2 regions of the Pseudarthrobacter sp. rb genome follow, and region 2 is predicted to be linked to the other one. Evidence: riboswitches for the same ligand, from Rfam matches in the RefSeq annotation. Region 2 holds a riboswitch; the other holds the start of a gene.
What was found. Region 2 has a riboswitch for S-adenosylmethionine ahead of ACWRN3_RS01835 (bifunctional o-acetylhomoserine/o-acetylserine sulfhydrylase). Riboswitches for the same ligand answer to the same signal wherever they lie in the genome.
Positions count from the first base shown of each region.

Region 1: linked by a shared signal. The riboswitch ahead of ACWRN3_RS17680 (DUF1737 domain-containing protein) and the one ahead of ACWRN3_RS01835 (bifunctional o-acetylhomoserine/o-acetylserine sulfhydrylase) in region 2 are both predicted to bind S-adenosylmethionine.

Region 1 covers NZ_JBWJAR010000015.1:74,956-82,296, reverse strand. The annotation lists gene opgC (OpgC domain-containing protein) at 1-1,997, opposite strand, end outside; SAM riboswitch class IV at 2,168-2,283, shown strand; gene ACWRN3_RS17680 (DUF1737 domain-containing protein) at 2,297-2,572, shown strand; gene ACWRN3_RS17675 (rhodanese-like domain-containing protein) at 2,569-2,979, shown strand; gene ACWRN3_RS17670 (O-succinylhomoserine sulfhydrylase) at 2,980-4,188, shown strand; gene ACWRN3_RS17665 (HNH endonuclease signature motif containing protein) at 4,437-5,858, shown strand; gene ACWRN3_RS17660 (glutamate--cysteine ligase 2) at 5,929-7,155, opposite strand; gene ACWRN3_RS17655 (UDP-N-acetylglucosamine 1-carboxyvinyltransferase) at 7,225-7,341, opposite strand, start outside.
Region 2 covers NZ_JBWJAR010000001.1:427,045-434,385, reverse strand. The annotation lists gene ACWRN3_RS01850 (zinc-binding dehydrogenase) at 1-528, opposite strand, end outside; gene ACWRN3_RS01845 (MFS transporter) at 533-1,915, opposite strand; gene metX (homoserine O-acetyltransferase MetX) at 2,095-3,210, opposite strand; SAM riboswitch class IV at 3,223-3,338, opposite strand; gene ACWRN3_RS01835 (bifunctional o-acetylhomoserine/o-acetylserine sulfhydrylase) at 3,441-4,763, opposite strand; SAM riboswitch class IV at 4,808-4,922, opposite strand; gene ACWRN3_RS01830 (VOC family protein) at 5,084-5,722, shown strand; gene ACWRN3_RS01825 (hypothetical protein) at 6,209-6,394, opposite strand; gene ACWRN3_RS01820 (HNH endonuclease signature motif containing protein) at 6,605-7,341, shown strand, end outside.

The sequences.
Region 1 (7,341 bases), on a different contig from region 2:
CTGCGGCGGTAGTAGCCAACCACCAGCCCGAGCACAAAAAGCACCTGCCAGACCAGCAGGGGGAACGAGTCCTCAAACTGGGAGGGCAGGATCCTGAACCGGGTCACGGCGCCCACGGCGTACACGGCGAGCGTCGCCAGCAAGACCCAGACGGCCTTGCCGCGGTTCAGCGCCGCAAGGATCAGCGGGCTGGCCAGCAGGAGCACCACGTACAGGCCCATGACGTTGAACTGCCAGGGACCGAACTGCAGCAGCACGATGGCCGGCAGCACCTGCGGCGGCACGGGGAACTGGAACAGCGATGACATGCCGGCATAGAGGTCGTAGGTCCGGCCGGCACCACCGTGTCCCGCCCCGCCGGTCCCCTGGTCCACGAACGTGGTCAGGGCCTCGGTGTGGAAGAACGGGAGCAGGGAAAGAAGGAAGACGCCGATCAGCACGGCCAGCGCAGTCACGTACAGCTTCCCGGCACGGCGGGATGTCAGGTCCACCACCCGGCCGAAGTCCTGCTTGGCTTTGGGCCCGTACACCATGCCGACCACCAGGCCGGAGAACAGCACGAAGAGCTCCGCGCCTGACACGAAGCCCACCGCCTCCTGGGTGAGCAACTGGAACAGTGAGGCCATGCCCAGGTGGTTGACCACAACGAAGACTATGGCCAGACCGCGCAGCAGATCCACCCTCGAATCCCTGGTGGAAGGGTCCTGGTAGCTCCAGGACGTGGCGGTGTTGATCCGGCGGGGAATCTGCCACAGGGCCACCAGGAGGATGACCATGGCGGCAGCAAGGGTCCACGGGACGGCACCGGAGAGCGTATTGGCCCGCACGTAGGTGCCTGTGGACGCCACATCCGTGACAGGGCCGGTGACCATCGGTGATGCCTTCAGCCTGTCGAGCGCGGACTTGGCAACATCCGGGCTTCCCGTGAGCAGCCAGCTGATGCTTGCCACGCCGGTGTCCCGCGTGCTGGTCCGCTCGTCCCACACCACGGCGGCCGTCCCGCCGAAAGCGGGCGATGTGGCAGTGGCCACCACCTGGTCCCACCAGCCCGTCTTGATGTCCGCCTCGGGTGCCCCACCGGACGCAGGGCTGTAGAAGGCCGAGGTCTGCAGGAGGAATGGCTTTTTGCGTCCCTCGGCGTAGGTGCCGTAGAAGTTTTCGCTGCCGGATGCCGTCAGCATCTCCTGGAGTTCACCGGGACGCGGCGTGGTGTTGACGGCGGCCCCGCCGGAAGTGTCGTCGTGATAGGCGGTCAGGCCCACCCAGTCCACGGCGTCATCGCCGGGGTAATAGGGAGCATAGGCGCTGTCGCTTCCGTTCCAGGCCCCGTCCCCATTCGTATCCAGGAGGGAGAACCCCTCGCTTCCCGGCTCCGGGGCATTCCGGTTCCGTTCAAAGGGGTAGTCCTTGCCCAGGTAGGGCGCCCACACCATGGCGGCCCGGCCGCCGTCGTACTTCTTGAAGGCTGCCGCCACGGCCTGGAAGGTTTGCCGGTACGTGGCCGGCTGCTGGCCCCATGCCACCCAGCCGGTATTCATATCGGGGGCGAACCGGACCAGCAGTTGGCCTTTGAACCCCGACGCCAGGTCGCGCACTTGTGCTGCGAACGCTTCCGCCTCGGCGGTGCCGAGCTGGTCCAGGGGCACCGAGGGCTTCACCGTGAGCAGGGCGTGGGCGCCTTTGGCAGCAGTCTGCTGCAGGAAGCCGTCGATGTCGTTCCGCTCCGATTCGCGGTAGGGAATGGTGATGTCATGGCCGAAGACGGCAGGGCTGGCCCCCAGCCGGTCACTGAAGCCCGCAGCCGTATCCTCACCCCACTCGAGGACCGCCCCCAGCCAGGGCTTGCCCTTGTCCGGTGCAGCAGGCGCGGCGTGCGCCGGTCCGGCCGGGACCACCAGGGCCAGGAGGGCGATGATGGCCGCGGCGAAAAAGGCGGCGATGGAACGCGGACGGTTCCGCCGGATGGCGGCGTGGTGGTGCGATACGTGTGCCCGCATGCTGACAAGGACCCCCCGGTACTCATTGCTCTGGATACGGGGCGGCGCCCCCCCGGTAAGAACTTTATCGGCCCGCGGGCATTACCCGTGCCGTGACGCGGACGGCTCAATTACGGAACATGACGACGGCGGCGATGCGGCGGGGCGCGGCAGGTGTTACGTTTTTGGGGAGTAATGAGTACCGGTGCAAAGCCCTGACTTGCCGGTCGGCAACCCTCCCTTTCGCGGCGGGGTGCCTCAGGTGAATACTCGGCATATCGACCGATTCGAGCTGCAAGCGTGAAAGAAGGAGATCCGTCGTGTCCGACGCACCCGCCCCTGACGAAAAACTGTCCTACCGCCTGATTACCGGCGCGGACAACCGTGAATTCTGTGAGCGGATCTCCGCTGCACTCGCCGACGGCTATGTCCTGCACGGCAGCCCGGCGGCAACCTTCAACGGCACCACCGTCATCGTTGCGCAGGCAATCGTCCTTCCGGCCGCCATCGCCTCAGCCGATGCCGCCGTGGCGACCGCCGTGGACCAGCTCGATGCCGAATTTGAGGGCGAGTTCGACGGCGAGGGCCACGCATGAGCTACGCCGGAGACCTGACGCCGCAGGAAGCCTGGGCCAAGCTGGAGCAGGGCGCCATCCTGGTGGACGTCCGCACCGAGGGCGAATGGGCCCACATCGGCATCCCGGACACCAAAGCCACGGACAACGATCCCCTGTTCATCCAGTGGACCTTTCCCGGCGGTATCCCCAACCCCGACTTCGTCAGGGACCTGCAGGAGCAGGCGCCGGAGGATCCCCACGCGGAACTGCTGTTCCTGTGCCGGTCCGGCCAGCGGTCCATCGCGGCCGCAACTGCCGCCACCCAGGCCGGCTTCACCGCGTACAGCGTGCTGGAGGGCTTCGAAGGCGAGCCCGACCGCTACGGCGAGCGGACCGTCAATGGCTGGAAGAACCGCGGCCTCCCCACCAACCTCGGAAAGAACTAAGTGGCCTTCAACCCAGACGCCCCCGGCTGGAACCCCGACACCCAGGCAGTCCGCGGAGGCCTGGACCGCTCCAACTTCCAGGAAACATCCGAGGCCATCTTCCTGAACTCCGGGTTCGTCTACGAATCAGCCGCGGCAGCTGAACGCGCCTTCACCGGCGAGGACGAGCGCTTTGTCTACTCCCGCTACGGCAACCCGTCCGTGGCCACCTTCCAGGAGCGGCTCAGGCTGCTGGAAGGCACCGAAGCATGCTTCGCGACGGCGTCGGGCATGTCCGCCGTGTTCACCGCGCTGGGTGCCCTGCTGGCTGCCGGCGACCGGGTGGTGGCTGCCCGGTCACTGTTCGGTTCGTGTTTTGTGATCCTGAATGAGATCCTGCCCCGTTGGGGCGTGGAGACGGTCTTCGTGGACGGCCCGGACCTGGACCAGTGGCGCGAAGCCCTGTCCAAGCCCACCACCGCCGTCTTCTTCGAGTCCCCGTCGAACCCGATGCAGGAGATCGTGGACATCGCCGCCGTCAGTGAACTGGCGCATGCGGCCGGGGCCACCGTGGTGGCGGACAACGTCTTTGCCACTCCCCTGCTGCAGCGCTGCGGGGACCTCGGCGCCGACGTGATCGTCTACTCCGGCACCAAGCACATCGACGGGCAGGGCAGGGTGATGGGTGGCGCCATCCTGGGCACCAAGGAATTCATCGACGGACCGGTGAAGCAGCTGATGCGGCACACCGGCCCCGCGCTTTCCGCTTTCAACGCCTGGGTCCTGACCAAGGGCCTGGAGACCATGGGCCTGCGCGTCAACCACTCCTCGGCGACCGCCCTACGGCTCGCAGAATGGCTGGAGGAACAGCCGGCGGTGGGCTGGGTAAAGTACCCGCTCCTGAAGTCGCACCCGCAGTACGGGCTGGCGGCAAAGCAGATGAGTGCCGGTGGCACGGTCCTTACCTTCGAGCTCGCTCCTTCCGGCGGACGCACGGGCAAGGAAGCGGCGTTCGCGCTGCTGGACGGGCTGCGGATCATCGATATCTCCAACAACCTCGGCGATGCAAAGTCCCTGATCACGCACCCCGCCACCACTACCCACCGCGCCATGGGCCCGGACGGGCGGGCCGCGATCGGCCTGAGTGACGGCGTGGTCCGGCTCTCGGTGGGGCTCGAGGACCCGGAGGACCTTCTCCGCGACCTGGAACAGGCGCTGAAGCAGATCTAGCGGCGGCTAGGCCTGCCTGAGTCTCCAGCAGTATGTGGACCCTCTGGGCTGGGGGAAATGCGGTATCAAAGTTCAGCTTCGAAGGCGTACGACGGCGTCACGCGCCGGAGTGTGTCACGGACGCCCCACAGTTGCATGGGTTCCTTGCACCTGAAGTTCCCGAGCCGGCCGCAGGAGGCTCATGCCACCAATACCGTAATCCGAGGCGGCCAAATACAAATGTCGGTGCCTCGTTGGATGATGGCGGCATGGGAATCAGGGGTGGTGTCGGGGTGGTACTGGCGTCAATCGATGCCTCTGTTGCCGCCCTCGATTCGCTGAACAGTGAGGACTCTTTCCTTGCTGCCGGGGCCGGTGCTTGTGCCGGTGTGGATGCGTTGCAGCGGCGGTATGAGATCCGGCTGGAACGGCTGGAACTTCGGTCCCGACTTGCCGCGCAACTCAGCGCAGACCAGGCGCAGGACACTGCCGAGGCCGTGGAGTTCCAGCAAGCCGTGACCCCGCCGGACGCCTCCGTGCAGGACCGCACGTACGCGGACATGTCGGTGGTCGAGGAGATCGCCGGAGTCCTGACCATCAGCTCCGGCGCAGCAGGGGCATTGGTGGAGCAGTCACGGCGGATCTGCTCCCTGCCGCCCGTCATGAACGCCTTGGCCGCGGGCGCGATGTCGTGGCAGCACGCCCGCATCATTGCTGACGAAACCGAAGGCCTCACCTCCGGGGGCGCGGCGTCCCTGGTGACGCACTTCTTCGACCCGGCTGCGCCGAACCCGGCCCGGGGTGCCGCCCCCGGCGAACTCGTCCCGTCACGGTTCCGGGCCAAGGTCCGCGGGTGGCGGGAACGCCACCATCCGGAATCGATCGAGAAGCGCCATGCAAAGGGTGTGGCGGATCGGCGGATGGAATACACCCCCGACCGGGATGGCATGGCCTGGATCTCCCTCTACATGCCCGGGGACACCGCGCGCACCATCTGGAACCGGACCACCGCCACCGCCCGCGGACTCCAAGGCCCCGACGAAGAGCGCACCCTCACCCAGCTCCGCCCCGACATCGCAGCATCCCTGCTGCTGGGGGCTGGAACTGCCACTGAACTCAGCGAAGTCCCTACCCCGCGGGCCGACGTCCTGGTCACCGTGCCCGTGTTCGCCCTCCTCGGAGTGACCGACGAACCCGCCGTACTGGACGGCTTCGGACCAATCCCGGCGTCCATGGCCCGCAAACTCGTCGCCGGTGGGGCGGACTCCTTCTACCGGGTCCTCGTCGACCCCCGCGACGGGGCACCACTGGAAATCGGCCGCAAAAACTACCGGCTCACCGCAGCCATCAAACGCTGGATCAGGATGCGCGACACCAAATGCACCTTCCCCGGCTGCACCAACCGCACCCCCGACAACGACACCGACCACCTGCAAGCGTGGGAACACAGCGGCACCACTGGAACCAGTAACTTGGCACAGCTCTGCCCTAAGCACCACCGGCTCAAACACCACAGCAGATGGACACCGGACCGGGCCAACAAGAATGAACCACCCGGCTGGACCTCACCCACGGGACGGCACTACAACGCCGAACACCAGGACTCAGAACCAACCCACTGGCCCCCGGGCATCCTGCCGGCACAACGAAGCCCGCTGGAACAGGTCCTTCTACAGCGCCTCGCTACCTAGCACCCGCTTCGCTGCGGCGTCTCTACGCCTGCCGTTCTACAAGTCTGCGCGCCTGGCGGCTCTTGACCCGTCAGGCCTGCCGCACGCGCAGCAGCTCAGGCGTGGCCTCAACGTCCGCAAGGTCCAGGGCATCACGCATGGTCAGGTGGAAGGCCTGCCGTACCACGGCGCCGAACCCCATATCCTCCGGCGGCTGGCCCGCCATGGCCTTGTCGCGGGCGCGGCGCTGTTCAGCGGACCCTGTCCCGCGGGCGATGATGTCCTCCACCCCCTGGCGGGCCAATGCGAGCTCGCCCTGTTCGTCAAGGACGGGGGCCAGGTAATCCACCAGGGAACGCACCACATCCGCAGCCGGCGCGGGCCGGAAGTTGCCAAAGTCCAGCAGTTCGCCGCTCAACCCGGCACTGCTGGCCTGCCAGGACGCCATGCGCAGCAGGACAGTGGGGACCGGCGCAGGGTCCACATCGTCCCGCCACTCCCGGCTGGCGGATTCCACGAGTGCCCGGACCAGCACGGCGATGAGTGCGGCGTCCCCGGCACGGAGGCATACGTCCGCAACCCGCACCTCCACCGTGGGGTGGTTGCGGGAGAGCCGGGCGTCGAAATAGAGCATGCCCTCGTCGAGCATGACGCCGCTGTCCAGCAGCCGGGTTACCACCCGGCGGTAGGCAGGGTACGTTCCGTAGATGCCGGCCGGGCCGGCTGTAGGCCAGCGGTTCCAGGCCTGGGTCCGGTAGCTTTCGAAGCCGGTGGGGACGCCGTTCCAGAACGGCGAGTTCGCGCTCAGCGCCGTGAGTACCGCCAGTTTGTCGCGGATACGGTCAAGGACCGCCACCCCTTCCTCCGGCGATTCGATGAAGGTGTGGACGTGGAAACCGCAGGTGAGCTGTTCCTGGGCAGTGAGGCCAAAGCGCTCCAGCATCCTGGCATAGCGCGGGTCAGGCGTGGTGTGGCTGGGCGATGCCACCGGTGAGGTGGCCAGCGCCGCCACCCTGGCACCGTGCTTCCGGGCTGCCTGGTCGGCCAGCGCCCGGCCCGCACGGATCTGTTCCAGCAGGCCGCCGTACTCCCGGCACGGCCGGGTCTGCGTCTCGATCTGCTCAAGCTTGAGCTCGGCACTCAAGCCCATCTCGTCGTCGTAATCCGCCTGGTTGCCGGCATGGCGGCCATCCAGGCCGACGGGAAGGTCGTCTGCTGCCAAGCGGTGGCTGGCGAGGAGGGCGTCGGCGAGGGCAAGCGGCTCCCCGGACTCCGGATCAACGATCAGGAGTTCTTCCTCTACGCCGAATGTACGCATACGAATATTCTGCGACAGCAGACGGGCATTGGAACCGTGGCCCGCCGTTCATGACGAAGCGTGAATGGGTCAGTCCTGGAAGTACTCCACCTTGGCGCCGATGGTGTTCAGCCGCTCCGCCAGGTCCTCGTAACCACGCTCGATCACATAGATGTTCCGCAGCTCGGACACACCCCGCGCTGCGAG
Region 2 (7,341 bases):
GACGGTGTCCGGGACGTCGTCGTCAATCACCACCACTGATTCCCGCGCTACCACAGCGTAATCAGCGAAGGCGGAAACGCCCAGGTGGTGGTTGATCCGCTCCCCCGCGGGCGTCCGCAAGAGTGCCGGACCATGGAGCAGGTCTCCGGATCCATTCACCTCAGCTGCCCTGTGGCAGAGCGCGGGCCTGCCGGAAAGGCAGGCCCGGCACTGGCCGCAGCTGGGCACGAAGACCAGAACCACATGGTCGCCCACGGACACGTCGGAGACGCTGTCGCCAACGGACACCACCCGCCCCACGGCCTCGTGTCCCAGGGCCATGGGAAGGGGCCGGACGCGCGACCCGTCCACCACGGAAAGGTCCGAATGGCACAGGCTCGAGTAGGTGATGGAAACTCCGAGCTCACCGGCGCGCGGCTCCGGCTGATCCAGCTCCTGCACCAGCAGGGGCCGGGACTCGGCGTAGCTCTGTTTGCCCTCGGCGCCGGCCGGGGCGGGAACGGTGGAATAGAGGACGGCGGCTTTCATGGGCCTACTTCTTGCTGGCAGCGAGCAGGTCTGCCGTGCCCTTGGCGTCGGCCGCGTCAACGTCGTGCAGCGAGATGCCCCGGGTTTCCTTCAGGAAGAAGACCGCGACGGCGGTGATGGCACACGCGATGAGCAGGTACACCGCCACCGGGACGGAGGACTTGTACGTTCCCAGCAGGGAGGCTGCGATGATCGGCGCCAGCGAGCCCGCCACGATGGACGTCACCTGGTACCCCAGGGAGACACCGGAGTACCGCATCCGGGTGGGGAACATTTCCGCCATGATGGCGGGCTGCCCGGCATACATGAAGGCGTGGAACACCAGGCCGATCATGATGGCCGCCAGGATGATGACATCGTTCTTGGTGTCCATCATGGGGAAGGCAAAGAAACCCCAGGTGGCACCCATGATGGCGCCGGCCATGTAGACGGGCTTGCGGCCGAAGCGGTCCGACAGCTTGCCCACCATGGGAACCACCGCGAAGTGGACGGCGTGCGCAAGGAGCAGCAGCAGCAGGATCCGCGTGGTGTCAGCCTGCACCACGGTCTTAAGGTAGGTGATGGAGAACGTGACCACCAGGTAGTACAGGATGTTTTCCGCGAAGCGCAGGCCCATGGCGGTGAAGACCCCGCGCGGGTAGCGCCGGAACACCTCGGCCACGCCGTAACCCTTGTGGCCCGCCTCCACCTCTTTGCGGGCCTCCAGGAAGATGGGGGCGTCGTTGACCTTGGTGCGGATGTAGTAGCCGATCAGGACGATCACGGCGGAGAGCCAGAACGCCACGCGCCAGCCCCAGCCCAGGAACGCCTCCTGCGTCAGCGTGGAGGAGAGGACGAACAGCACGGCCGTGGCCAGCAGGTTGCCGAGCGGCACTGCCGATTGCGGCCAGCTGGCCCAGAAACCGCGTGACTTGCTGGGGCTGTGCTCTGCGACGAGGAGGACGGCGCCGCCCCACTCCCCGCCCACGGCAAAGCCCTGGGCGAACCGCAGGAAGACCAGCAGCGTGGGGGCCCAGTAGCCGATCTGTCCGAAGGTGGGCAGGCAGCCCATCAGGAAGGTGGAGACGCCCACCAGGATGATGCTCAGCTGCAGCAGCTGCTTGCGGCCGAACTTATCGCCGAAGTGGCCAAAGACGATGCCGCCGATGGGGCGTGCGACGAAACCGACGGCGTAGGTGAGGAAGGCGGCGATGATGCCGTCCAGTTCCGTGCCGGCGTTGGGGAAGAAGGCCTTCCCGAACACCAGGGTGGCGGCCGATGCGTAGAGGAAGAATTCATACCATTCCACGACGGTGCCGGCCATGGAAGCCGTCACCACTTTCTTAAGGCCTGAGGCCTTGACGTCGGTTTCCTCTGTACGCCTTGCGGCGGAGCTTTCCGTACTCATGCGAACTCCTTCGGCGTCGTCGTCGACACCACGGGGACCAGTCAATGGCAGACGGGTGTGATGCACACCACGAAAGCCGGATTCGATGAGTATGGTCTGCCTGCGGTGCAACCTCAACGCCGATTAGTGCAGAAGGCATCTGCAGGAATGCACAATGCCGGTTGTCCGCCAGGCTGCGCCTAGACCAGGAAGCTGCTCCGCAGCCGGCCGCCCAACTGCCCGATCTCGGTGAGGAACCCGTCGTGCCCGATCGGCGCCTGGATGACATGGACGTCCACGTCGCCGGGCAGGGCCTGGGCCAGTTCGTGGGACTGCGACGGAAAATAGAGCCTGTCCGAGTCAACGGCGGCCACGAAGAACCGTGCCGTGGAGGTGGCCAGGGCTTCGGCCAAGGTTCCCCGCCCCCGGCACACATCGTGGCTCATCAGCGCCTCGGTCAGGGCGATATAGCTGTTGGCGTCGAAGCGCTTCACCAGCTTGTTCCCTTGGTGGTCCAGGTAGCTTTCCACCTGGTAGCGGCCGCGGGAGGCGAGAATTTCCCCCTGCAGGGGTGATTCGGGCGCCTGGGGTGCCCGGCCAAAGCGGCCTTCCAGTTCCGCGGCCGACCGGTAGGTGATGTGGGCGATGCGCCGGGCAAGTGCCAGCCCGTCTTCCGGACACGGACCGCCGTAGTAGTCCCCGCCGTTGAAGTTGGGGTCCTGCCGGATGGCCAGCGTCTGGGCCTGCGCGAAAGCAATCTGTTCGGCAGTGCTGGCGGCTCCCACGGAGATCACGGCGCAGCGCTGCACCCTCTCCGGGTAGGTCACCGCCCATTCCAGGGCGCGGGCGCCGCCCATCGACCCGCCAAGGACGGCGAACCAGCTCTTGATGCCCAGCTGGTCCGCCAGCCTGGCTTCAGCAACAGTGCTGTCGCGCAGCGTGACGAGGGGAAACCTGGAGCCCCAGGGCTTTCCGTCAGGCGCGGGGGATGACGGGCCGGTGGATCCGTAGCAGCCACCAACAATGTTGATGGACACCACGAAGAAGCGGTCCGTGTCCACGGGAGCGCCGGGGCCGGCCAGCTGTTCCCACCAGCCTTCTTCGTCGGTGTCGCCGCGGGTCACATGGGTGCTGCCGGTCAGCGCGTGCTCGATCAGGATGGCGTTGCTGGCGTCCGCGTTGAGCGTCCCCCAGGTTTCATAGGCCAGGGTGACATCCGGGAGGTATCCCCCGGCCTCGAGTTCCAGTCCCCCGATGGAGGCGTAACGGACAATTCCATGTTCGGGAATGGTGGTTCGGGCGACGGTAACCGTCATGGCAAGACCTCTTCTACGCGCTTGCCTGCCGTCGTCTGACCGGCAGGCCAGGTCCTCACCCGGGGCACCCCACCGCGGATGGAGGGTTGCCGGCCAGCAAGCCGGGGCTGTCACTGGCACTCATGACCTGGTTCGAGTGTACGAAACACCCCCCACTCCAGGCCAAGAGTATGACTGGTTGTGACTTCCCGGCTTGCCGGCCGGCACATGCTGCGTCATCGTGTTTGGGGCTACTGGTTGGCGCCCTTGGCGGCCCGGAAGCCTGCCTCCAGGTCGGCGAGGATGTCGTCGATGTGCTCCAGGCCGACGGAAAGCCGGACCAGGCCCGGGTGAACGCCGGCTACAACCTGCTGCTCCGGCGAAAGCTGGCTGTGCGTGGTCGACGCCGGGTGGATGACCAGGGAGCGGACGTCGCCGATGTTGGCCACGTGGGAATGCAGCTCCAGGGCGTCGACGAAGCGCTTGCCCGCCTCTGCCCCGCCGACCAGGTTGAAGGCCACGACGGCGCCCGTCCCCTTGGGTCCGTACTTGCGGCCACGCTCGTACCAGGGGCTGGAGGGAAGACCCGCGTAGGCGACGGATTCGACGTCGTCCCTTGCCTCCAGCCAGCGCGCCACTTCCGTGGCGTTCGCAACGTGGCGCTCCACCCGCAGGCTCAACGTCTCCAGGCCCTGGGAAATCAGGAACGCGTTGAAGGGCGAGACGGCCGAGCCCAGGTCGCGCAGCAACTGCACCCGGGCTTTGAGGATGTAGGAGAGGTTGGCGCCGAGCGCGCCGCCTTCACCGAGGTCGCGTGCGTAGACCAGGCCGTTGTACGTCGGGTCCGGGGTGTTGAAGCCGGGGAACCGTTCCGGATCCTTGCCGAAATCGAACTTGCCGGAATCGACGATGACACCGGCGATGGCGGAGCCGTGGCCGCCAAGGTATTTGGTGGCCGAGTGGATCACAATGTCTGCTCCCCACTCCAGCGGGCGGATCAGGTAGGGGGTTGAAAGGGTGTTGTCCACGATCAGGGGCACGCCCGCCTGGTGGGCCACCTGGGAGATGCCCTCGATGTCCAGGACGTCCTGGCGCGGGTTGGAGACCACTTCACCGAAGAAGAGCTTGGTGTTGGGCTGGACGGCATCGCGCCACTGGTCCAGGTTGTCCGGATCGGCTACGAAGGTCACCGAGATGCCGAACTTCTTCAGCGTGTGGGCGAACAGGTTGTAGGTTCCGCCGTAAAGGCTGGGGCTGGCCACGATGTGGTCGCCTGCCTCGGCGATGTTCAGGACAGCGAAGGTTTCCGCGGCCTGCCCGGAGCTCAGCAGCAGCGCGGCCAGGCCTCCTTCGAGGCTGGCAATCCGTTGCTCGACGGCGTCCTGGGTTGGGTTGCCAATGCGGGTGTAGATGGGCGCAAGTTCAGCCAGGGCAAAACGGTTGGCAGCGCTTTCAGCGCTGGGGAACACGAATGACGTGGTCTGGTAGATGGGCAGGGCGCGGGCACCCGTGGCGCTGTCCGCCGTTTGGCCTGCATGGATCTGGCGGGTTTCGAAGGACCATCCGTTGGACATCCAAATCTCCTTTGACATGGGCCCGGCATGCTCACCGGCAGTACGGGCCGCGCTTGCTCCCGGCTGTTGCCGGAGAGCCAGGTCCTCACCCGGGGCACCCCACCGCGGATGGAGGGTTGCCGGCCAGCGAGCCGGGGCTTGTCGCTGGCACTCATGACCTGGGCCCAGTCTAGGAACCGGACAGCCGCTGTGGACAGCATTGTGACGAACATGGTCTTCCGGCGCCCCTGTTGGCTCCGGTACCGGGGCGCCGCGCACGACAAATGCTAGTAAGGGCACCCTTAGCTGAGAGCCGGATCACAAAGTGCCAAGATGTTCGCATGCGCATGGATCACGTCTCTTACGCCTGTGAACACGATGGCCTCGCGGCCACTACCGAACGTATTGCAACTGCCCTCGGCGTTGAGGCAGTGAAGGGTGGCGTACACCCCCGCTTCGGAACCCGAAATATGATCATTCCGCTCGCCGGGCACAAGTACCTCGAAGTTGTCGAGGTACTGGACCACCCGGCATCGGACAAGGCACCCTTCGGGCAGGCAGTGCGTGCCCGTTCCGCTGCCGGTGGCGGGTGGATGGGCTGGTGCGTCGAAGTGGACGACCTCGCCCCCTTCGAGGAACGCCTGGGCCGCGCCGCCGTGAACGGCAACCGCAAATTCCCGGACGGCCGCGAGCTGGTCTGGAAGCAGATTGGCATCCTGGGCCTCATCGCCGATCCCCAGGTCCCGTACATGCTCAAGTGGGAGGGCGATCCATCGCTCCACCCGTCCAATGCGTACGAGAGCAACCTCAAGATGAGCTGCCTGACCATCGCCGGTTCCGCCTCGCGCGTCACCGAGTGGCTGGGTGAGCCGGTGGAGAAGCCGCTCGAGGACGTTGCGGTCGAATGGGTCGCCCCGCACGGGACCCCGGGCATCCTCTCGGTCACCTTTGAGACCGCCAACGGGGCCGTCACTATCTGACGCTCCTCCCTCCCGCCTGTCCGGCCCGGTCCGGGAGGTTCCTGGGTTGCGCCCAGGCAAGCTTCGGCCGCCATTGGGTGGTGACAACGGCGTCACCACCCAATGGCGGCCGAATTCGTTTAAGTGGCTGCCGGGTCGGGAGTCCCGGGCGGTGTCAACTAAAACGGCCAACACTTTGAATGTCAGTGCCTCGTCGGATGATGTTGCTATGGAAATCAGCGATGGTGTTGCGGTGGCGTTGGAGGGTATTCATGCCTCTGTTGCTGCCCTCGATGCGCTGGAGGAAGAGGACGCTTCCCTGGCTTCCGGCGCTCATGTCGGTGCCGGTGATGTGTTGCAGCGGCGGTATGAGATCCGGCTGGAACGCCTGGAAGCCGCGTCCCGCCTGGAAGCACAACTTGCAGCGGTGAAGGCATGGGACGCCGCTGAGGCAGTGGAGTTCCAGGAGGCGATGACGCCGCCGGACGCCTCAATCCAGGACCGCGCTTACGCGGACATGTCCGTGGTGGAGGAGATCGCGGGAGTCCTGACCATCAGTTCCGCGGCCGCGGGCGCTTTGGTGGAGCAGTCGCGGCGGATCTGTTCCCTGCCACCCGTCATGGACGCACTGGCCGCCGGCGTGTTGTCCTGGCAGCACGCGAAGATCATCGCCGACGAAACCGAAGGCCTCACCTCCGAGGGCGCGGCCTCTCTGGTGGCGCACTTCTTCGACCCCGATGCACCCAACCCCGCCCGCGGCGCGGCCCCCGGTGAGCTCGTCCCGTCCCGGTTCCGGGCCAAGGTCCGTGGCTGGCGGGAACGCCACCACCCTGACTCGATCGAGAAGCGGCACGCCAAGGGGGCGGCTGACCGGCGGATGGAATACACCCCGACCGGGACGGCATGGCCTGGGTCTCCCTCTACCTCCCCGGGGACACCGCATGCGCCATCTGGAACCGGACCACTGCTACCGCACGCGGCCTCCAGGGCCCCACCGAAGAGCGCACCCTCACCCAGCTCCGCCCCGACATCGCCGCCAGCCTCCTCCTCGGCGCCGGGCACACCACACAAACCGGGAAACCCACAGAGATCGGGAAGGTCCCTGCGCCGCGGGCCGACGTCCTGGTCACCGTGCCGGTACTCTCCCTCCTCGGCCAGACCGATGAACCCGCCGTACTGGATGGTTTCGGGCCGATCCCGGCATCCATGGCACGCAGGCTCGTCGCGGACGGGGCGGACTCCTTCTACCGGGTCCTCGTCGACCCCCGTGACGGGGCACCCTTGGAAATCGGCCGCAAAAACTACCGGCTCACCGAAACCATCAAACGCTGGATCAGGATGCGGGATGCCAAGTGCACCTTCCCCGGCTGCAACAACAAGACCAGCGACAACGACACCGACCACCTCACCGCCTGGCAACACGGTGGCACCACCAACGCCAACAACCTGGCCCAACTCTGCCCCAAGCACCACCGGCTCAAGCACCACAGCCAATGGACACCCAGCACAGCAACCGAAAACCAACCGCCCGGCTGGACCTCACCAACAGGCAGGCACTACAAACCCGAACACCAGGACGCAGCCCAACGCACTGGCCACCAGGATTTCTGCCGGTGGATGCTGTCGCGGGACAAACTGAG